Regions from separate parts of the Pseudoalteromonas sp. MMG013 genome, predicted to be linked through region 2. Evidence: predicted binding sites of a transcription regulator. Region 2 holds the regulator's gene; the other holds the start of a gene.
What was found. The regulator FliA, encoded in region 2, starts transcription of late flagellar genes. The targets are predictions, from matches to a motif close to CTAAAGNTNNNNNNNNNNNNGCCGATA.
Positions count from the first base shown of each region.

Region 1: J8L98_RS10070 (DUF5610 domain-containing protein) is a predicted target of FliA. The motif match lies at 3,371-3,397, and genes of this name have one in related genera.

Region 1 covers NZ_JAGJEE010000008.1:41-6,079, reverse strand. Annotated here, with positions in the region: gene J8L98_RS10095 (serine/threonine protein kinase) at 1-363, shown strand, start outside; gene J8L98_RS10090 (thiol:disulfide interchange protein DsbA/DsbL) at 379-1,002, shown strand; gene J8L98_RS10085 (thiol:disulfide interchange protein DsbA/DsbL) at 1,018-1,647, shown strand; gene J8L98_RS10080 (DUF523 domain-containing protein) at 1,707-2,162, shown strand; gene trmA (tRNA (uridine(54)-C5)-methyltransferase TrmA) at 2,172-3,269, opposite strand; gene J8L98_RS10070 (DUF5610 domain-containing protein) at 3,456-4,550, shown strand; gene murI (glutamate racemase) at 4,624-5,412, shown strand; gene J8L98_RS10060 (RNA-binding protein) at 5,402-5,869, opposite strand.
Region 2 covers NZ_JAGJEE010000007.1:125,709-131,747, forward strand. Annotated here, with positions in the region: gene J8L98_RS09580 (chemotaxis protein CheA) at 1-667, opposite strand, end outside; gene J8L98_RS09585 (protein phosphatase CheZ) at 683-1,465, opposite strand; gene cheY (chemotaxis response regulator CheY) at 1,485-1,868, opposite strand; gene J8L98_RS09595 (RNA polymerase sigma factor FliA) at 1,907-2,641, opposite strand; gene J8L98_RS09600 (MinD/ParA family protein) at 2,644-3,504, opposite strand; gene flhF (flagellar biosynthesis protein FlhF) at 3,497-5,014, opposite strand; gene flhA (flagellar biosynthesis protein FlhA) at 5,036-6,039, opposite strand, start outside.

The DNA of each region.
Region 1 (6,039 bases), on a different contig from region 2:
TTGTGGTCAAATGATAAATTGTTACTTGTCGACCTAGATGATTGTCGACAAGGTCCAGCGATTCAAGATCTCTGGATGATGTTAAATGGAGATAGACAAGAAAAAGCGATGCAGTTAGATACACTTCTGTGTGGCTACGAAGAATTTCAAAGTTTTGATCACCGTCAATTAGGTTTGATTGAACCTTTACGAGCGATGCGAATGGTGCATTATATGGGCTGGCTTGCGACTCGATGGCAAGATCCTGCATTTCCACGGAACTTTTCGTGGTTTGCTACAGACAAATACTGGGAGCAGCAGGTCTTAGCGTTAAAAGAACAATATGCGGTATTAAATGAACCCGCTATAAAACTAATTCCATAAATTTGAGAGAGACCGATGTTAAAGAAATTACAATTTGCAGTATTATTATTTTGTTTGCCCTTATTTGTTATGGCAGCCGATTTTACGGATGGTAAACATTACCAAACACTGACCACTGAAAAAAGTGCCTCACCAAAGGTAACTGAATTTTTCTCATTTTATTGTCCTCATTGTTTTCGTTTTGAACCTGTAGCGAAGGCTTTAGCGGATAATTTACCAAAAGGGGCTGTGTTTGAAAAAAGTCATGTAAATTTCCTTGGTGGCTTGTCTGCAGACGTACAAAGTAACTTAAGTTATGCCTACATTGTGGCTAAAAATGCCGGTAAGGGTGATGATATTGCTGCGAAACTGTTCGATAGTATTCATGTGAAAAAAGTGCCATTAGATAACATTACTGATTTAAAGAAGTTATTAGAGGTGAATGGTATTACGGGCGCACAGTTTGACGCCGCATTAGCAACCATGCCAGTGATCAGTGAAGAAAAAGCGATGCAAGATGCACAAGAAAAGTTTTCAAAGGCGGGAGCGCTAACAGGTGTACCTACTTTTATAGTAAATGATAAATATAAAATTAATGTGAGTGAGTTACAAAGCCAAGACGAATTAAATGACTTAGTAAAACACTTATTAAAAAAATAAGGATTGGAGAATTTAATGTTAAAAGTAATTAAAGCGGCAGCGATAGCGATGATGATGCCTATGCTGGCCAATGCGGCTGTATTTGAAGAGGGCGTTCATTATGAAGTGATCTCAGAACGCAGTACTAAAAAACCAGAAGTAACGGAGTACTTTTCGTTCTATTGCCCAGCATGTAATGCATTTGAACCCTTGATTGCTAAAGTTAAGCCGAAACTAAATGAAGGTGTTAAGTTCAAAAAAAGCCATGTTGACTTTGTTGGTACGCGAGATGAAAAATTGCAGAAAATTATGAGCAATGCGTTAGCTACCGCAGAGGTGCTGCCACAAAAAGATAAAATCGTGACTGCTATTTTCACTCATTTACACGGTACGCGCGGTAAAATTAATGAACTTGCTGATATGAAAGATATTTTTGTCGCGCAAGGCGTTGATGGTGAGAAGTTTGATAAACTGTATAAGAGCTTTTCGGTACGTACAAAAGCATCGAAAATGGTCAGAATGCAAAAGCAAATGCAAGATAAGCGTGCTTTGACTGGCGTTCCTACTTTTATTGTTAATGGTAAATATAAGCTGCGTTTACGCGAGTCTAAAACAACCACACCAGAGCAAATTAGTGAACTAATCAATTACCTTGCTGCAAAGTAAATATTTGTTAGACTTAAAAAGCCCCGCATAAGCGGGGTTTTTTGTTTAGGAGAGTCACGATGGAAAAGGTTTTGGTGTCGAGTTGTTTGCTTGGGCAGCCGGTTCGATATGATGGTCAGGCACAGCGGCTGAGCGACCCGTTTATCTCTCAGCTGTGTGAGCAACAACGCGTGGTATCATTTTGTCCAGAGGTGGCCGGTGGGTTACCTACTCCTAGAGACGCAGCCGAAATTTTGATGTCACAGATAATTACTGTATCAGGAGTTGACGTGTCAGATGAATTTGCAAGAGGTGCAAAATTGGCTTTAGCTCACTGTTTAGCAAGCAATATACGTTTTGCTTTGTTGAAGGAGTCGAGCCCATCATGCGGCAGAAATACGATTTATGATGGGTCGTTTACAGGTAATAAAGTTGCAGGCATGGGTTGGACTGCGAAGCTCTTAGAGCAAAATGGTATTCGTGTTTTTAGTGAGGAGCAGATCCCAGCACTGAGCAAAGCGCTGAGATCACTTTAATGAAAGCGCTTATTTACGTTGTAGAAATACACCTGACTCAACATGGTGGGTGTATGGGAACTGATCAAAAATAGCGATACGCGAAACACTATGCGTTTCACAGAGTAACTCTAAATCACGTTCGAGTGTGTCTGGGTTACATGAAATGTAAATCACATTGTCGTAATTGGCGACAAGACGGCAGGTTAGTTCGTCCATGCCTGCTCGGGGTGGGTCAACTAGGATTGTTTGACAGTTGTAATCTTTAAGTTCAATGCCATTTAATCGCGAAAAACTACGCTCGCCTTTCATCGCCTGGGTAAATTCTTCACTAGACATTCGTAAGATATCCAAGTTGTTTACCTTATTTGCGGCAATATTAAATTGTGCTGAGTGAACTGACGGTTTAGATATTTCTGTTGCGAGCACTTTATTAAAACTACCAGCCAGAGCAATCGAAAAATTCCCGTTACCACAATATAACTCAAGTAAATCGTTCTCTAATGGTACACAGAGTGACTGTGCCCAGGCGAGCATCTTCTCATTCACAACGGCATTAGGTTGGGTAAAGCTATTCTCAACTTGTTGGTAGATATAGGTCTGGCCATTGACATTTAATTGTTCGGTCACATAATCATGTTCGAAGATCACTTTCTGTTTTCTCGCACGCCCAATAAAATCAACTTTATAGGTTTGCTTTAATTCAGTCCGTAGCGTCTCCATTGCTGCTTGCCACTGTTCGTCTAGTGGTTTGTGATAAAGTAAACTAATGAGAATCTCTCCACTTAGCGTAGATAGGTAATCAATCTGAAACAGCTTACGACGTAGTATTTCATTGTGACGTAATTTGTCCATCATAACGGACATTAACTCACTGATAAGGGGGGCAGCTGGATCGAATTGTTCAACGCGTATTTTCTGTTTCGTCGCTTGATCAAACATGATGTGGTATAGATCATCACCTTCATGCCATACTCTAAATTCAGCGCGTTGGCGATACTGTGTTTTCGGAGAATCGTATACCTCTAAATCAGGAGCATCAAAACGCGCGAATTGTTGAGAAATGCGCTGCTGCTTTTCTTCAAGTTGCTGGGCATAAGTGGAAGTATCAATTGTTATGACGGCCATGATCAGAATTACCTTACTGTATAGAGACGCGCTATTTTAGGCACCGTTAGAGATTTGTCCAGTGTATCGCGAAAAACGCGCTTATTTTCTATACTAAATAACTTAAGCTTTATTTAAATCTGCCGATAATGAAGGCATTGTAGTTGGCTCTTTTAGCCTACTAGTTTCACCGTGTGGAGCCACATCATGAAAATAGGACAACTTAATCAATTACTTAACCCTGCTAGCTCGTTTAGAGCAGGTAATAGCAAACCATTTATGCCGACCATTCAGAATAATGCAGATAGTTACTCTGGAGACAAAAGTAAATTGGCTGCAAAGTTTTTAGACGACAAGCTTGCTGAAGCTCTTGGTATTGAGAAAAAACCTGAAAAAGAGAAGCCGCTGTTTGACTTTGAGTCGATTGTCAAAAATGTTTTGGATTTTGTGAAAGGCGCAGTTAACAAAGCTAAAGCAGACGGTAAAGACGATGACGAACTACGAAATATGCTAGGGGAGGCGCGCAAAGGTGTGCTGATGGGCATAGACGAAGCAACGGATGAGCTAAAAGAAAGTAGTATTTTTAATGATGAGATTGGCGAAGGTATTGCGAAGTCTAAAGAGGGTATTTTTAATGGCTTAGATGAATTCGAAAAGTCATTGTTTGAACCTCAACCAGATAAAATGTCAGTAAGTGCAGCGCAATATGCGAGTTTAGCAAACCAAGCTGATTATACTTTTACGACGGCAGAAGGGGATGAAGTACAAATTACTTTTAGTGACGCTTATTCTCAGAGCCAAGGTGCGAGTTATGCAAAAGAGGGCAACCGAGAAGGCTTTGCGTATGCTGAGCAAAATAGGCAAGAAGTGAGCTTTTCGATCAGTGTGAACGGAGATCTGAACGAAGATGAGCAAAAAGCCATTAATGAGATGATGAAAGATATTCGAGACGTCAGCGACTCTTTCTTCGGCGGCGATTATGATGAAGCATTCGACAAAGCAAAAGAGTTGAATATAGGCAGTGATCAAATAGCTAACTTTACGATGGATTTGAGACAGACTAAAACTACTGCGGCAATTAGCCAATATCAACAAAGTAATCCGCTTAAAGATTTAGAGAAAGCACTACAACCTCTAGATAAACAATTAGAAACGATCAATGAAAGTGCAAAGTCGTTTGGATTAGAGAGCCAACTGCCAGATATTTTGGAATGGATGAATCATGGTCAAGATAGGCTTAATAATTTTTTAGATTATGCTGAGGGTTTTTTTACGCAATTGAATAAGCCTCAAGAGCGTTAGCGATAATTAGGGATTCATTTTCTGCTTTGTGCGTGGCACACTGCACGTCACTTTATAATGGCGGAGTATAGTTGTGTCACCACATGTATTGGTATTTGATTCGGGGATTGGTGGAACCAGTATTTTACAGCATCTTGAATCTAAGCTCCCACATGCACAATTTAGTTATGTGATGGATAACGCACTATTACCGTATGGTTTACAATCAGAAGCTGTTATTAAATCGAGACTTGCAGCGTTAGTTACACGCATTAAAGAATTAGATCTTCAAGTGGATCTCATTGTTATTGCATGTAATACGGCGTCAACCGCAGCACTAAATACAACACGTCAATTAACGAATATTCCAATTGTTGGGGTCGTACCAGCGATCAAACCCGGTGTATTGCTGAGTAGCTCAAAGCATATCGCCTTGTTGGCAACGCCCGCAACATCAAGCAATGCATATACGTACGGACTCATTGAGGAGTTTGCACAGAATTGTAAAGTTGACTCACATCATTCAACCGCTTTAGTGTCGTTAGCTGAAGCTGCTTATTGGCAACAAGAGCTTGACAATAATATGGTGTTTTCTGAACTTCAAACACTCAATATTGCTCAGAGTGTAGACGTCATTGTACTTGGTTGTACGCATTTCCCTATTTTAAAAGCTGCTTTGGCATCATTTTATGGCAGTAACGTTAAACTTGTGGATTCAGGAGAGGCAATTGCTCGACGTGTGTTGTCTATTTTGGCACCTCCAAATAATACAAAAGGGTCCAGCGAAGAGAGAATAAAAAAGCCATTACAATTTTATGCAACGGCTCCTGATAAAGTAAGATCTGATGATCGTGTCATCTTGCAGTTAAACCTTAGCTATTAGCCTCTTCTTCTTCCGCATCATACTGCTTTTGTTTTGCAGCTCTTACTTTAAGTGTTCTTTGTTGGAACTCTTGGTCGTTTAATGCTGAAATAGCTTTGTCAGCATCTTGCTCAGCCATTTCTACAAAGCCAAAACCACGACGTTTACCTGTGTTTTTGTCTTTTAATAGACGAACGCTAAAAACTTGTCCTTGTTCTGAAAATAATTCTCGTACGATGCCTTCATTGGCTTTATAAGGCAAATTGCCCACGTAGAGAGTTTTAGTTTTAACTTCTTGCTTTGCTTCTTGCGGCTCATTAGAAGTAAATATAACAACTAAACCTCCAAAAAGAATACCAGCAGCAAATAAGATAGGTGCGCTTAATGCAATATTAGGAAAAACAAATTGCAACGTAAGAAAACCAAGTACAGCAAGTGCAATGGTGATTATAAAAGGCTTTTGATCCGATGATTTCATAATTGATCTACCAATAAACAGGGGATAAACATTAATTTAACAAAACGAGTGGCTATATTAGCGATATATATAAACTTCGCAATAATAAAACTGCAATTAACGAAGAATACTGCATTAAAAGTAAGCGAAAATGGAAAATATTGCGAACTTTGCTTTTTTTTTGTTCGAAC
Region 2 (6,039 bases):
TACCAACGCCATGTAATTCATCTAGTAGACTATCAAATTCATCATCACTTATATCACCATCACTGCTGCTCGCAGCTGGCGCTGGAGTAGGAGCAGGCCCTTGCCCTGATCCATGAAGTTCATCCAATAAATTTTCAAATTCATCTTCTGATATCTCATCAATACCACCATCATTTTCTGTAGCAGGCGCTAAGTCCGCCTCAAATAACACATCATCGACGGGTGGAGTACTAACCGGCTCGGGCTCGGTTGCAACAATTGGCGCTTCATCTTCTGATTCTGGTCGACTTAATTGATGTAACGTCTCTAATAATTGAGGGTCTGCAGGCTCTGGTTTTTCACGATTTTGAATATGCCCAAACATCTCATTAATGGTATCTAATGACTGTAGAATCACATCCATCAATTCGGAGCTAACGCCTCTTTGCCCTTGCCTTAATACATCAAACACATTTTCAGCACCATGACATGCATCAACGAGTTCGGTCATACTTAAGAAGCCGGCTCCGCCTTTGACAGTATGGAAACCTCGGAATATGGCGTTCAATAACTCCTTATCTTCAGGATTGTTCTCCAGTTCTACCAGTTGTTCTGATAATAGCTCTAGAATTTCTCCTGCTTCAACAAGAAAGTCTTGTAAGATATCTTCATCGACTTCAAAGCTCATGTACCTACTCTCCTATTAGAAGCCTAAACTAGACAATAAATCATCTACTTCATCTTGCCCAGAAACCACATCATCGCGAGTATCCGCATCCAATATGGGGCCTTCGGGACCTGATATAGCATCGATGTCTACTTCAGTTGCTTGAACTACCGCTTGCTCAGCGATTACGTCACTTTCTTGGGCTGGTAGTTCATCAGTCGTACCAAAAACGGTAAGCATATGGATAAGGTTATCTTCAACTTCCCTGACAAGTTCAATAACACGGCGAATAACTTGACCGGTTAAATCTTGATAATCTTGTGCCATTAGCACGTTAGTCATCAGGCCCTGTAACTCGTCAGTACGAGTTTGAGAGCCCTGCATAAAACGATCTAGGTCATGACAAAGCGTTTTAAATTCACCGAGTTGGATATCTCGGCTCATTAAACGATCCCACGTAGGCTTTATCTCTGAGATTTCGTCACCTAACTGTTGCGCTAAAGGTAAGCTAGCCTCTATTGCATCCATTGTTTTGTTAGCTGCATTCTCAGTCATTTCCATGACATAATTTAAACGTTGTTTAGCGTCAGGAATGGCTTCAGTCGTCAAATCAGCAAGGCGAGTATCGAGTTCGAAACTTTTTAGAGACTCATGCAATTGACGGGTTAATTTACCCACCTCCGCAAACAACTCGGACTGTTCTTTATTCGCAGCATCCAGTATAAGTTGGTCTGCTTTATCTTGCTCACCTTGTTCCAAATAAACAACAAGTTGTTTAGCTTGCTCAAGGGTGATTTGAGGCACAGAAGGCGTTGACATAAGCCTCTCCTTCTTATTGTTAACCTAAACGTTCAAACACTTTTTCTAACTTAGTTTTTAGCGTTCCTGCAGTAAACGGTTTAACTATATATCCATTTACACCAGCTTGCGCAGCAGCTACTATCTGCTCTTTTTTAGCTTCTGCTGTTACCATCAGAACAGGTATGTGCTTTAAACTATCGTCAGCCCTAATTGCACGCAATAAATCTATTCCTTGCATACCAGGCATATTCCAGTCTGTTACAACAAAATCAAACTCTTGATTTTGAAGCATGGGAAGCGCCGTACTTCCATCATCAGCTTCTTGTACATTTGTAAAGCCTAAGTCTCTAAGTAAGTTTTTGATTATTCTCCTCATTGTAGAAAAATCATCAACCACGAGAATTTTCATGTTTTTATCCAAAACATCCTCCAGTGAGGTTTCAACCTATTATTTTTACTCTAATTGACCCAGTCATTGATTTTAGCTTTGAGCTTTATCATTGCCTGCCCATGGATTTGGCTAACACGAGATTCACTAACATCAAGTATCTGGCCTATTTCTTTTAAATTCATTTCGTCGTTATAGTAAAGAGAGAGTACTAAACTATCCCTTTCTGGTAGCGATTGTATCGCTGTCAGCAACGATTCATTAAAACGTTCATTTTTAACGTTATTAAAAGGTTTGTCTAGCGATAAATCATGGTTTGCAGGAGTAATCACGTCTTCATCAACGCCTAAATCCTCGATACCGATAATTTTACTCGCATTTACATCATGTAGAATATGATGGTACTCATCTAACGTAATATCAAGTTTTTCAGCAATTTCAGTATCTTTTGGTTCTCTTCCCAACACAGATTCAAGGAAAGATATCGCTTCAGCCACCGTCCTGCTGTTTTTATGAACAGAACGTGGAGCCCAATCACCCCGGCGGATTTCATCCAACATCGCGCCCCGGATCCGAATACCCGCGAATGTTTCAAAACTTGCCCCTTTACTGGCGTCAAAGTTTTTTGACGCCTCGATGAGACCAATCATACCTGATTGAATTAAATCATCTAATTGAATATTTGCAGGTAGCCTTGCCAATAAATGGCATGCCACCTTTTTTACAAGTGATGCATGACGTTCAACCACCATGCTCAAGTGTTCTGTTGTTTGATACCCCATCGCTTTACTCACCGATGATGCCATAGTTACCCATTGACAAGTTGTTCAATAAAAAACTCTAAATGCCCTGATGGCTGATGTGGTATAGGCCATTTAGCGGCCTTGCTTGCCAGTCCACGAAATGCAACCGCGGCTGGAGACTTAGGAAATAGCTCAACAATTGTTTTTTGACGCCGCGAAGACTTTCGCATGTTTTCGTCATACGGAACTGTTGCAACAAGCTCAAGTGCCACATCTAAGAATCTATCCGTCACTTTAGACAGTTTAGCAAATAACTCTTGGCCTTCTCTTAAACTACGCACCATATTCGCAACTATTTTAAATTTGTAAACGCCATGCTCTCTGCTTAAAACTTTAATCAATGCATAAGCATCTGTAATGGACGTTGGCTCATCACATACAACGACCATTACGTCCTGTGCTGCTCTAGAGAAGCTTAGCACCATATCCGAGATACCGGCGGCAGTATCTACAATTAAAATGTCAAATTCAGTATTTAACTCACTAAATGCCCGGATCAACCCAGCATGCTCTGCCGGTGTAAGCTCAACCATATTCTGTGAGCCGGATGTCGCAGGCACTATTTTTATGCCTGCTGGCCCTTCAACTAAAATCTCATCTAGCTCACATTCGCCCGATAAAACATGAGATAAATTCTTTTCGACACGCAGACCCAACATGACATCACAATTTGCCAACCCTAAATCAGCGTCTAAAACTAATACTCTGTTACCTTGTTGACCTAGCGCTATAGCCGTGTTCAAAGACACATTGGTTTTACCCACGCCACCCTTACCACCAGTAACGGCTATGACTTTAACACCATGGTTATTATTTTGATTCATCCTACGCAGGCCACTTGCTTGATCTAAAACTGTGTTAATCATACATTCCTACTGTCTGAGACGCCACTGCTTCGCGCCTCGAATGTTGTGCTTTTATTCTCTTTAAATACAATTGCTCAGCTTTTTTGACTAACTTTTGAGCATTTGCCACTCGAATGTCTTCTGGCACCCGTTGACCATTAGTAAGATACCCTATTGGCAAGCGATTTTGAATCGCAATACTGATAATCTCACCTAAACTTAGACATTCATCAAGTTTTGTGAAAATACAGCCACTTAAATTTACTTTTTGAAAGTGACGGACCGACTCTTGTAAAACATGCATCTGTGAAGTCGCACTTAATACTAAATAACTTCTAATATCAACTCTTGCGCTACGCATTAAAGTATTTAATTGTTCTGTTAATCGCAAATCTCTTTGACTCATTCCTGCTGTGTCTATTAATACTAGACGCTTATTGCGTAAATGATATAAAACTTCTGCTAATTCATTGGCATCTTTTACTTGCTTTACAGGACAACCTATAATCCGGCCATATGTCGCTAACTGCTCATAAGCACCTATTCTATACGTATCTGTCGTAATTAGCGCTACTTTGTCAGCTCCGTATTTTTGTGCGCCTAATGCCGCAAGTTTTGCCACAGTGGTTGTTTTACCCACACCAGTTGGACCAACTAACGCATAAACACCACCTTGGCGTAAAATATCATTATTAGTTGTATGCATTTGGTTTACGACCATATTAAGCAATGCATTCCATGCTTCTTTGCGCGAAACATCATCTGGAATAAAACACGCCATTTGTTCCGCAACCTCTGAATCAATCCCCATACCTTGCAGGCGATCAATTAAACAGGCTCTTGTAGGATCTCTGCGTGCCATATCTTGTTGCATCAACCCGGAAACTTGGTGCTCTAACAACTGACGAATTGCATTCATTTCTTCGCGCATTGACGTCATTTCGTCTGGCTGGACTTCACCTGACGGTTTAACTATATCATCACCAAACCCAGACTCTAATTCATCCTCAAACTGCCAATCAGCGTTACTTTCAGTGTGACGAGCTGAAATATCCATTGGTTTTGATTTCGTTGGTCTAACATGACTTTGTTGAGTCGGCGCGCTTTGACGCTGTCCCACTGAACCATATTGACCACCGGCTTCTGCATGCTTATTGAATACTTGGTCTGTATCAATACCAGATTGCGAAAACATCGATGCCAACTCAGGAGAACGGGGACGAGGTGCTTGGCGCTCTAACAGAGCTTGCAAGCTATCTGCAACTTGAGCTTGTGGCTCAGGCCGTGCTCTTTGAGGCTCTGGACGTACAAATCTAGGCGGTTGTGATTGCGGTTGCGTAACCGTTTCTGCTAGATTTTCTGAAACCTGAGGTTGTTTCACTAGTTCTCGGTCATTATCTACCGCTGCAACGATCTCAACACCATCTGCCAACTTTTTATTTGACATGATTACAGCATCAACGCCAAGTTCTTCTTTGACTTCCTTTAATGCTGTGCGCATATCTTTAGCAAAAAAACGTTTAATTTTCATGTTACAACCCCTTGAGTCCTATTATTGTCCAACTGAGCTCACAATCTTGATTTGCCTTTCATCTGGTACTTCTTGATATGACATCACTCGAAGTCCAGGTATTGTATGTTTAACAAATCTTGAGAGCACACTTCTCAACATACCTGAGGTTAATAAAATAGACGGGTCACCTAACATTTCTTGCGTTTGATGCGCTTCTCGTAACGATTCTTGAAGCCGCTCCGCAAGGCCTGGTTCGATACCTGCCCCTTCATCACCTGCGTTCTGAAGTGACTGATGCAACATCTGTTCCAACTCAGGCGCCAATGTTATGACAGGGATTTCTTCCGCAGCTCCTACTGCATCTTGAATAATCAATCGTCGTAACGAGATTCGTACAGCAGCGGTGAGTACATCTGGGTCTTGACTACGAGGGCCATACTCTACAAGCGTTTGAATTATTGACCGCATATCTCTAATTGCGACCCCTTCGTTGAGTAAGTTTTGTAATACTTTAACGATAGTCGTGAGGGGCAATACATCTGGCACCAAACCTTCTACAAGTCTCGGATGACTTTTCGCCAAAATATCCAATAGGTTCTGAACTTCCTCATGACCTAATAATAATGATGCATTATTGGTCAACAATTGGCTTATATGTGTTGCAACGACTGTTGCGGCATCAACCACAGTATACCCGAGCGAGTGCGCTTCATCTTTTTGTTCAGGCTTAATCCAAACAGCCTCTAAACCAAAAGCAGGATCAGTGGTCGCAACACCATTAATGGGACCAAATACTTGACCTGGGTTAATTGCAAGTTCATCGCCATGTTTTAGCTCTCCATCACCTGAACCAACCCCCATTAAAGTAATATTATAAGCATTTGGGTCTAGCTCTAAATTATCTCTAATATGTACAGGTGGAACCAAAAATCCCAATTCTTGAGATAGCTTTTTACGAACACCTTTAATTCTACTTAATAGTTCACCACCTTGTGCTTGATCTACCAATGGTATTAGTCGGTAACCAACTTCAAGGCCTATAA